One region of the Rhizobium sp. Pop5 genome, then DNA from elsewhere that is predicted to be linked to it. Evidence: riboswitches for the same ligand, from Rfam matches in the RefSeq annotation. Region 1 holds a riboswitch; the other holds the start of a gene.
What was found. A riboswitch is a leader RNA that binds a small molecule or an ion and turns the genes downstream of it on or off. The one in region 1 is predicted to bind FMN.
Positions count from the first base shown of each region.

Region 1 (5,655 bases):
TCGTGCTTCCAAGTCCTCCTCATCCGATGCGATGACATGCGCGGCACCAGCCTCCTGCAATGCCTGGCGCTTCGAAGACGTTCTGGTGATCGCAATCGGTGTGGCGCCGATCCCGTTGGCGATCTGGATTGCAGCGAGAGCTACGCTGCTCGAGGCGGCGGTGATTGCCACGAATTCCCCTCTTGAAAGTCGGGTAATATCGATGAGAGCGCCGTAAGCAGTCAGATACGACATCCAGACAGCGGCAGCTTCCTCCCAGGAAAGTGTCGATGGATGCCTGACAATGAGCTCGGCGGGAAATGTCACGAGCTCACCATAAGCCGGCGAGCGCACCATCGAGATCGGCGGAATGATGCTGACGGCGTCGCCAGGCGCAAAGCCGTCGACGTCTTCCCCTATGGCCTCGATGATGCCTGCCGCCTCGAGGCCGAGGCCCGACGGCAACGGCGCGGTTTCGATATAGGTGCGGGATCGTAGCAGAGCTTCTGCCCGGTTGATCCCAAGAGCCTTGACGCGGATCTGAACCTGCCCCGGCCCGGGGGCAGGAATATCCATATCTTCAAGGCGGAGAACTTCGGGGCCACCGAATTCGTGAAATCGGATTATGCGTGCCATTTCCCACAAACTCCAAAACAATTGAACCGAATGAGCTATGACAACTCAATCAAGAAAGATAAATTGGCCAAAAGGCAAGACAGAAGAAACTGCGAGTTTGCAATATGGATCGTCTCACCAGCATGACCGTCTTCGTGAAGGCCGTGGATCTGGGCTCGTTTGCGGCAGCGGCAGCAGCACTCGGCCTATCCGGACCCATGGTCGGCAAGCACATCCGCTTTCTGGAAGAGCGATTGGGGGTCAGCCTTATCAGCCGGACGACGCGCCGGCAGAGCCTGACGGATTTCGGACGCGCCTATTATGAACGCTGTCGGATGATCCTTGTCGAAACAGAGGCCGCGGATGCGCTCGCGATCGATCATCTTTCCGAACCACGCGGAAAGCTGCGGGTCACAATGCCCGTGCATTTTGGGCGGCACTGCGCGCTGCCGGTTCTGATCGAGCTCGCAAAGCGATATCCGAACCTCGAACTCGATCTTTCGCTCAGCGATCCCATTATCGATCTCGCCGATAACGGTTACGATCTCGCGATCCGTACCGGTGAACTGGCAGACAGGTCAGGCATTATCGCCCGACGCGTCGCGCGCCAGCGCATGGTGGTCTGCGCCTCGGCGAGCTATCTCGATACGCATGGCAGACCGGAGCAGATCGAAGATATTGGCGGGCACAACGCGATCATCTATGCACGCTCTGCCCGCTTCAGCCCATGGCTCTTTCCACGTGGAGACCCGTCTCCGGTGGAAGTTCGGCCGAATAGCCGATTGCGGCTCGATGATCTCGATGCGATCGCAGATGCGGCAACGGCGGGCATGGGGCTCGCCTGGCTGCCCTACTGGCTCATCCGCGACCGCGTGCGGGCTGGAGCGCTCGAAGTGTTGCTGCCGGGTCAGCCGGAGTTTCTCTACGACTGCCATGCACTGTGGCTGCAGACACCGCACCTGCCGCTCAGGATCCGTCTCGCCGTCGACGCATTGGCGGCCGCGCTGCCCAAATTCATGACCTAGGTCCGTCGGGCCGTCCGACCTTCGCAGGATGGGCAAGGAGTACAGAAAGGCGAAGTCGTCTGCTTGATAGTTCCAGCGGCTTTCATCACCTACGGACGGCGATCCAGAGCGTCGCGTCGCCGCCGGTGCCGATCGCCCACGACATTTCAGAGGGTCTGCGTCAGGCCGGTTCCCTTTCCCGGCGCATCTCGTTCCTCATGATGAAAAGCGACGCGGCGAGAATGAGTGCTGCCCCGAGCCAAAGATAGCCGGCCGGCGCATAGCCGAAGAATAGCCAGCCCGCGAGCACGTTCAGCGGTAGTTTGAGGTCGTCGAACGGCTGCACGTAGGCGGCGTCGGCGCTGGCATAGGCAAGGGTCAGCAGATATTGCGCCACAACAGTCAGGAGGCCCGCCAGCAGGAAGAGAGCCAGCGTCGTGCCCGTCGGCACGACGAAGCCTGCGGCTAATGCCAGGCCGCCGTTGATCGGCGTCAGCATCACCAGCAACCAGACGGTGATGGTCTCGGGCTTCTCGATGCCGGTCAGGTTCTTGGTGATGAGAGACGATGCGCCCCAGAGAAGCGCCGAGAGAACAGGTAGCAGAGCTGCCCAGCTGAAGCTGTCCGACCATGGCTGGAGGATGATCATCGCGCCGCCAAAGCCGACAGCCGTCGCCGCCCAGCGGGCGGGGCCGACTCGTTCACCGAGGAACAGGCGGGCGCCGAGGATGATGAAAAAGGGCGAGGTCATGACGAGTGCGATCGCCTGCCAGATCGGCACCGAGGCAAGGCCCGAAACCCAGGCCTCGACGCCGAGCGCGGCAAAGACGACGCGCACGACATGCCGCCACGGATAATCCGTCCGCATGGCGGAAAGGCCTGATTTGCGCAGAAAGGGCAAAGAGAAAAGGAAGGCGAAGCCATATTGCCAGAAGGCCGTGGAGGCCGGGGGAAAGGCGAGCTTCATGGTCAGCCATTGGGTGACCACATTCAGGAGCGAGAAGGCCACGCCTCCGAGCACCATGAAGGCTGCGCCGGCAAAGGCGCGGGAACGCGGGACTGCAAGGGAATTCTGATTCATGTCTTCCATCCGGAACAAGGACCAAACATAAATCAGGACGTATGAGGCGACGGCACGCAGAAACAGGCAGTTCCCTGCCCGCATGCGGTCACGCTCATTCTCTTTCATCCGGACTATACCGTCGGCTCCGGAATCGCACCGGATCTGCTGACCCCTCCCCGGCTAAAGCTTCGGAAGGCGCTCGCGGGCTCGGGCCGCAGCCCTTACCGCCGGTGGGGACTTTCACCCCGCCCTGAGAACGGCTTCGTTCGTAGAACAAAGCGCTGCATGCGGCAAGCGACAAAAACAAAGAGGGGCTCAGCGATGCCGAACCCCTCCGAAATCCTGCGCAGCCGCTCTCGTGTACGGCTGGCGGACTATCCAATCAGCCGTTGACGGCATCCTTCAGGCCCTTGCCGGGCGTGAACTTCGGCACGTTGCGTGCCGGAATGTCGACTTCAGCGCCGGTCGACGGGTTGCGGCCCTTCGTTGCGGCACGATGAGAAACAGTGAAGCTACCGAAACCCGCGAGGCGGATGTCGCCCTTGTTCTTGAGTTCGGCCTGTACAACGTCGAAAACCGCGTCGACAGCGGAAGCCGCGTCAGACTTCGTCAGTCCAGCCTTTTCGGCTACTGCGGACACGAGTTCATTCTTGTTCATGTTTCCACCCCTTTCTAAATGGTATGAAACGACTCAAATGTAAGCTAGGCGCAGAATAGGTTTCATCAGGCCCGCCGGGAACCCAAAAGCCCTGCAAATCAAGGAAAAGCAAGCGTCTCCATGACGTTTTCACAAAAAAGGCTGGCGTTTCCGCCAGCCTTTTCGCGTCTTTTGCGCCAATGGGGCATAAATGTGGCAAGCGCCACTCAATGCGCTATGGCTGCGCCCGTATCATCAAGGCCTTCGACCGATGCGATGACCGGCGTTTCCACCGTGCCATCCCACTCGATCGGCTCCGGCCGCCGGATCAGTGCATGCTTGATCACCTCGCCCATCCGGGATACCGGGATGATCTCCATGCTGTTCTTCACGTTGTCCGGAATCTCCGCCAGATCTTTGGCGTTTTCCTCCGGAATCAGCACCTTCTTGATGCCGCCACGAAGTGCTGCCAGCAGCTTTTCCTTGAGACCGCCGATCGGCAGCACACGGCCGCGAAGGGTGATTTCACCGGTCATGGCCACATGCTTGTTCACCGGGATGCCGGTCATGATCGAGACGATGGCGGTCGCCATCGCCACGCCTGCCGAGGGGCCATCCTTCGGCGTTGCGCCTTCCGGCAGGTGCACGTGGATGTCGCTCTTGTCGAAGCGCGGCGGCTCGATGCCGAAATCGACGGCGCGCGAGCGGACATAGGAAGCCGCTGCCGAGATCGATTCCTTCATCACATCCTTCAGATTGCCGGTGACCGTCATGCGGCCCTTGCCCGGCATCATCACGCCTTCGATGGTCAGCAGTTCGCCGCCGACTTCCGTCCAGGCAAGACCGGTCACGACGCCGACCTGATCCTCGCCCTCGGCTTCGCCATGGCGGAAGCGCGGAACGCCCAGATAGTCGGCAATGTTGGCGGCCGTCACATGAACGGACTTCGTCTTGCCCTTGATGATCTCGGTGACCGCCTTGCGGGCGAGCTTCATCAGTTCGCGTTCGAAGCTGCGGACACCGGCTTCACGGGTATACTGCTGGCTGATCGCCATCAGGGCGTCGTCGCTGACCGAGAATTCTTCCGGCTGCAGCGCATGTTCCTTGATGGCCTTCGGCAGCAGGTGCCGCTTGGCGATCTCGCGCTTTTCATCCTCGGTGTAGCCGGCGATACGAATGATCTCCATGCGGTCCATCAGAGGCGCAGGAATGTTCAGCGTATTCGCCGTCGTGATGAACATCACGTCCGACAGGTCGTATTCGACTTCCAGGTAGTGGTCCATAAAGGTCGAGTTCTGCGCAGGATCGAGCACCTCGAGCAGGGCCGAAGACGGGTCGCCACGATAATCCTGGCCGAGCTTGTCGATTTCGTCGAGCAGGAACAGCGGGTTGGACTTCTTCGCTTTCTTCATCGACTGGATGACCTTGCCGGGCATCGAGCCGATATAGGTGCGGCGATGACCGCGGATTTCGGCTTCGTCACGAACGCCGCCGAGAGCCATACGGACATACTCACGGCCGGTCGCCTTGGCGATCGACTGGGCGAGCGAGGTCTTGCCGACGCCCGGAGGGCCGACGAGGCACAGGATCGGACCCTTGATCTTGGTGGCGCGGGCCTGCACGGCGAGATATTCGACGATGCGCTCCTTGACCTTGTCGAGACCGAAGTGATCGGCTTCAAGGATCTTCTCGGCATTGTTGAGATCGGCCTTGATCTTCGACTTCTTGCCCCAGGGGATGCCGAGCAGCCAGTCCAGATAGTTGCGCACGACGGTGGCTTCGGCCGACATCGGGCTCATCTGGCGCAGCTTCTTCAGCTCCGCATCGGCCTTTTCACGGGCTTCCTTGGACAATTTGGTCTTGGAGATGCGCTCTTCAAGCTCGCTCATCTCGTCGCGGCCTTCCTCGCCGTCGCCGAGCTCCTTCTGGATCGCCTTCATCTGCTCATTGAGATAGTATTCGCGCTGGGTCTTCTCCATCTGGCGCTTGACGCGCGAGCGGATGCGCTTTTCGACCTGCAGGACCGAGATCTCGCCTTCCATGAAGCCGAGCGCCTTTTCGAGGCGGGCCTTGACGCTGGTGGTCTCCAGCATTTCCTGCTTCTCGGTGATCTTGATCGACAGATGCGAGGCGACCGTATCGGCGAGCTTGGAATAGTCGTCGATCTGGCTGGCGGCGCCAACCACTTCGGGCGAAATCTTCTTGTTGAGCTTCACATAGCTCTCGAATTCCGAAACGACCGAGCGCGACAGAGCTTCCAACTCGACCGGATCGTCATGCGGCTCGTCGAGCACATGGCCGAGCGCCTCGTAGAAATCCTCGCGGCTGGTATAGGCGTCGATCTCGGCGCGTGCACG
Region 1 is NZ_CP099399.1:1,195,777-1,201,431, reverse strand. It holds gene NE852_RS08040 (zinc-dependent alcohol dehydrogenase family protein) at 1-615, opposite strand, end outside; gene NE852_RS08035 (LysR substrate-binding domain-containing protein) at 720-1,619, shown strand; gene NE852_RS08030 (DMT family transporter) at 1,780-2,688, opposite strand; FMN riboswitch at 2,772-2,923, opposite strand; gene hupB (DNA-binding protein HupB) at 3,044-3,319, opposite strand; gene lon (endopeptidase La) at 3,526-5,655, opposite strand, start outside.

Region 2 (5,655 bases), 1.2 Mb from region 1:
CATGCTGCGGCCTTCCGATGCGCCCGAGGGTCTCGACAAATATTACGCCGATTGCGTCATCGGCGGCCCCGGCGCCTTTGTGCTGCCGGTCCACAAGATCGAGGATTTCGCCGTCGCCGTACGCCGCAAGCTGGTGCTCGAAATCAGCGGCCTTTGGCCGCCGGTGACGGTGCGTGAGATTGCGGGGGATGCGCCCGCGGCCGACTGTCTGTTTGGCGAGAAACAGTGGCGGGACTTTTTCGAGCGGTGAGGGGTGGTGGCTTGCCGGCGCGATTTGGGATGAGAGGACATGTCGTGTGGCACCCCCCTCTGTCCTGCCGGACATCTCCCCCACAAGGAGGGAGATCGGCTGGGCGTGACGGCTTCCCCAAACAGCCGAGCATTGTGATTGCCGCTGCCGTTCGACAGGGGGCGTGGTCAAGCCTCCTGTCGATCTCCACCCTTGTGGGGGAGATGGCCGGCAGGCCAGAGGGGGTGCCACACGGCATGCCGGTAAAGAAGAGACGCGCGGCATCCAATAGAGCTTCGCCCTGGGCGCCTGCGAGGGCCTCGAAGGGCGAAGCGGGGGCTTACGGCCTCTGCCGCCACCTACAACGGCAACTCCCGGCCCGCCCGTTCGCTGACCATGTATTCGGCGTACCAGTCCGGCCAGTTCTCGTCGTGTTTGCCGCCGTTTCGTTTCTCGTGTTCGCCGTGGGCGGTGGCGGCGCGGCGCAGCGCGGCGGCGAGGTCGCTTGATGTCGAGAAGGCCGTCTCGTCGGCGTCGATGCGGCCCGGCAGCCGCGTGGTGACCTCCTGGAACAGCCAGCCGTTGCCATCGGGATCCTTGAACGAGGCGAAGGAGCGGTAGCTGCGGTGGTCGGGATCGCGGCCGGCGATTCTGAGGCGTCCGAACAGATAGGGTTCATCCTTGCCGGCATAGACGCCTGCTGCGTCGTGGAAGACGTCGCTCACCTCGACGCCGCGGGCGATGAGATCGCGGCGGGCGGCCTCGATGTCCGAGACGACGAGGTAAAGGCCCTGGGCGGAGCCGGGGGCGGCGGCGGTGATATTTTTGCCGAAGATGATCGCGCAGCCGGAGCCGGGCGGGGTGAACTGGATCACCCGGAAATCGGCATCATTGGCGAAGTCGGCGTCAAGCCGCCAGCCGAGGCCGTCGTAAAAGCGTTTCGCGCGGTCGACGTCCGAAACGGGGATGACGACCACTTCGAGCTTGGTGTCGACCGGTCGTGTTCTCGTGGATAGGGTGGGGGTTTCACTGCGCATTGCATTGCTCATCTTCAGCTCCCTTGAGGTTTGGACGCATTAAGAATGGCGATACATGTCGGGGTCGAGTGGACCACAGCGCGGCGAGGGCGTCGAATCAATTCTTCTGTCGGTAGGGAGAAGACGGCGGGCCGATCCCGCCGCCTGTTGCGCGGGTCTCTACGCCGCAAGAGCGGCGCGCGTCTTGCCGATCATCAGAGCGGCGCGCGCGGCCTCGCGGCCCTTTTCGACGAAGTGAGCGCGGTAGATCTGTTGATGGTGCTCGGTTTCCTGATAGTGATGCGGCGTCAGCGAGACCGACAGCACCGGCACGCCGGTATCCATTCCGGCGCGCATCAGCCCGTCGACGACGGCCTGGGCCACGAAGTCATGGCGATAGATTCCGCCGTCGACGACGAAGGCGGCGGCGATGACGGCGCCATAACGCCCGCTCGCGGCAAGATCGCGCGACAAGAGCGGCATTTCGAAAGCGCCTGGAACATCGAACACGTCGATCTGCTCGGCGGGAATGAGCTGTTGAAAGCCTTCAAGCGCACGATCGACGATATCGGCGTGCCAGCCGGCTTTGATGAAGGCATAACGGGTGGGTGTCATGGTAATCTCCTTTGGCGTACAGACACGTCACCCAAGGCGATCACGAGCGTCCGCCGCCAGCCCGAAAGGGCAGCGGCAACGCACGTTCTCTTTCATCCGGACTATGACCGTCGGCTCAGGCATCTCACCTGATCTGCTGACCCTTCCGAGGAAGGCGCTCGCGGGCTCGCAATCGAAACTGCATACCGCCGGTAGGGACTTTCACCCCGCCCTGAGAACGGCGCGACAATAGGGTCAAGGCGGCGGGCTGGCAATAGGGGAAGATGGTTTCGGGATGGAGGCGGGGTTGCGACCCCAAGAGAGCCTCTCCTGAGGCGCCCCGCAGTGGCCTCGAAGGACGAGGCGGGTGCGCTATCGGCTGATGGATGTGTGCTCCAACGCCCTTGTTGAGCGCGCTCTTCCGCCTAAATGCTTCTGCTGAGGACATCCATGTCGAAAAAGCATCTCGTGCCGCGTCATAGGGCAGGACAGCAATCATGGGAGAATGTGATGCCAGACCCATTCATCGTGCGCCGCGAGGCGCATATAGCAGCACCCCCGGCTGCGGTGTTTGCACTGATGACCGATCCGGAGAAGATCCTGCGCTGGATGGGAACGGAGGCGCAGATCGAGCCTGAGCCGGGCGGGCTCTATCTCGTCAACGTGACAGGCGCCCGCTTCGCGCGCGGTTCGTTTCGCGAGGTGGTGCCGGTTCATCGCCTGGCCTACAGCTTCGGCTGGGACGGCAGCGAGGTGGTGCCGCCGGGCTCGAGCCTGGTCGAGATCGACCTGATCGAGCAGCCCGACGGGACGCTCCTGCGGCTCACCCATAGCGGCCTGCCGAGTGCGGAGCAATGCGCCGGCCATACGGAAGGCTGGGTGCATTATCTCGGGCGGCTGACCGAGGTCGCCGCCGGGCGCGATCCGGGTCCGGATGTCTTTAGCGGCAGGAAATGAACGGTTTTGCGCGGGCCTCGCCACGGCCCGCAACCGCCTGACATTGCGGAAAAAATGGCCGTCCGGCGCACTGCCCGGCCGTCCGCAAACGCGCCTTTTTCCCCGGCAAACATGAACGCGCAATTCATCCCCAGTTCAATTTGGCATCCCTAAGGTGGGTACGGCTGGATTGAATGGAGTTCGTTATGAAGGCACTTTCTATCGCGGCTGCCTTGCTCGCTGGCAGCCTCTCGATCGGCACAGCTGAGGCCATGCCGATGGGGTCAATCAACGTTCAGAGCAATATCGTCAAGGCCGACTACGCCTGCGGTCGCGGCTGGCACCTGACGCCGTGGGGCGAATGCCGCCGCAACTGGCAACGCCCGCCGATGGCTTTTTATGGCGGTCCGCCGCGCTGGGGCTGGGATGGTCCGCGCTGGCGCCACGAACGCCGCTGGGATCGGGATCGTCGCTGGAATGACGACCGTCGCTGGTATGGCGATCGCCGCTGGGATCGCGATCGTAACTGGGATTGATACCCCGCCCAGAACCAAAACCCCGGAACCAAAACGATGGAGGCCGGCGCGATCTTCGCCCGGCCTCTTTTCATGCGCGGACGCTTGGGCTCAGATCGGAGTGACGAGCCAATGCTTGCCGTCGATCAGCTCTTCGAGCTCGACCGGATCCTTGACGCCGAACTCGAACCATTCGACGAGTTCCTTCGCTTTCCGCTTGCTCTCTTCGGCGGTGAATTCGATCCCGTAGCGCGTGCACCATCGCCGAAGGATCGACGTCAGCAGCGTTATGTCGTTTCCGTCAAGCGGATCTTTCGGCCAGTACGTCGTGCCCATCGCAACCCCTCAATCATACGATGACGAACGGCGCATAATGGAATCAAATCCGCGCAAGTTTAAAGTGTTTTTTTCTTTGTTTTCCACCGCGCTGAATGGTTTTCCACAGGGTTGTTTGGCGGTGGGGTTGACAGGGGTTGCGGGGGATGGCCGCGGGCGCAAGAGCCAAGAGGAAGCGCTGCGTCCGCTTGCGGACGCACCGGGGTTGCCGAGGCTCGGACCGAGTGCAATGCTAGGGCATGGATCTGCCTTCCTCTCTTGCCTGGTTGATTGACGAGGCCGCCGCTTCGCCCGGTCCCGAACGGTTTCTCGCCGAACTCGGGCGTCGGCTGCTGGCCGATGGCTTGCCGCTCGCCGGCGGCGCGCTGACGCTTTCGGTGCCGCATCCGATCATTGCGCGGCGCACATGGCTGTGGCGGGCGGAGAGCGGGACCGTCATCGAGGCGCTGGCCTTCGCCGCGGCACCGCCCGTCGGGGCCGGGCGTGAGTGGCTGGCCGGGCTCGGGCCGGTCTGGGAAGAAAGGATCGGGCCTTCTCCGGACGACCCCATCCTCGGCTGGGCAGGCCTTGCCGACGGGGCAGGGGCTTTTGCTCCTGGTGATGCGGCCCGGCTGCGCGAGGTCGCGCGTTTTGCCGCAGCACCGCTTGCTGCCCTTGCGGCGCGCGAGGCGCGGGCGGCCCTGCTCGAAGCCTATCTCGGCCGGCGCAGCGCTGCCCGGGTGCAGGCCGGCGCGCTTGCGCGCGGCACAGGCGAAATCATCCGCGCCGCCCTTCTCTGCGCTGATCTCAGAGATTTCACCGCCCTTTCCGAAGTGACCGAGCCGTATGCGATGATTGCAGCGCTCGACGCCTATTTCGACCGTGTCGCCGGCGCCGTGCATGCCTTCGGGGGCGAGGTGCTAAAATTCATGGGCGACGGCGTGCTCGCGATCTTTCCCGTCGCGGGCGCCTCCGGCGAAGAGGCCGGGGGCGATCGCAATGCTTGCGAGGCGGCGCTGAGGGCGGTCGCCGCCTGCCGCGCCGGCATGGCCCATCTCGACCAGCTGCGCCGGGCGCAGGGGCTGGCGCCGCTGCCCTTCGGCGCCGCACTGCATTTCGGCGAGATCCTCTGGGGCAATATCGGCGCGGCCGACCGGCTTGACTTCACCGCCATCGGTCCGGCTGTCAATCTCGTCAGTCGCCTGGAAGGGCTTTGCAAGCCGCTTGGCCGCAGCGTGCTGATCTCGGGCGCGGTGGCGGCGAACACTGGATCAGCCCTCACGCCGCTTGGCGAGCACGCCTTGCGCGGCATCGCCGAATCCTGCGCCGTCTTCGCCTTGCCGGAAGATTAGCGTGACGCCCCAGGTGCGGGGCGCGGCGATCAGCCTGGTGTCGCCTATCCCTGCGTTGCAGGCTTTCAGTCCGGGCTATGAGGCGAGGGGGCGGAGCTTCTCTCATCGGCGGGCGACCTCGCGTCGCGCTCGCATCTCCTGATGTATGTATAATTTGCAAAGAAATGTTTGCAAAGTTTTCTTTGCAAACTATACTCTCGGCTCATGAAAAAGCCGCGCCCACAGCCCGCCACAGATGCCCGTACCCTCAGCCGGGTCGTTCCCGATCCGGCCGCGCTGAAGGCGCTGGCGCATCCGGTGCGGCTGCGCATGCTCGGCATGCTCCGGGTGGATGGCCCGGCTACGGCGACGCAGCTGGCCGTGCGCCTCGGCTTGAACAGCGGAGCCACGAGCTATCATCTGCGCCAGCTTGCCCAATATGGTTTCATCGAGGAGGCGCCGCATGTCTCGCGGCGCGACCGCTGGTGGCGCGCAAGCCACGAACTGACGTCAGTGCCGGCGAGCGAGATCGAGGGGGAGGCGCTCGATCTCGACATCGCCTTCAACCAGGCGGTACTCTCCCTGCAGGTCGGCCAGATGCAGCAGGCGGCGGAGGAATATGCCGAACTGCCGGCCGAATGGCGCAAGGCGAGCACGGCGAACGACATCATCATCCCGATGACGGCAGAACAGGCCGAGGCCCTGACCCGGCGGCTGAC
Region 2 is NZ_CP099399.1:2,360,177-2,365,831, reverse strand. It holds gene NE852_RS14000 (DUF1194 domain-containing protein) at 1-250, shown strand, start outside; gene NE852_RS13995 (VOC family protein) at 589-1,278, opposite strand; gene NE852_RS13990 (6,7-dimethyl-8-ribityllumazine synthase) at 1,426-1,860, opposite strand; FMN riboswitch at 1,941-2,083, opposite strand; gene NE852_RS13985 (SRPBCC domain-containing protein) at 2,350-2,796, shown strand; gene NE852_RS13980 (GCG_CRPN prefix-to-repeats domain-containing protein) at 2,982-3,311, shown strand; gene NE852_RS13975 (hypothetical protein) at 3,402-3,626, opposite strand; gene NE852_RS13970 (adenylate/guanylate cyclase domain-containing protein) at 3,866-4,957, shown strand; gene NE852_RS13965 (helix-turn-helix transcriptional regulator) at 5,162-5,655, shown strand, end outside.
Region 2: linked by a shared signal. The riboswitch ahead of NE852_RS13990 (6,7-dimethyl-8-ribityllumazine synthase) and the one ahead of NE852_RS08030 (DMT family transporter) in region 1 are both predicted to bind FMN.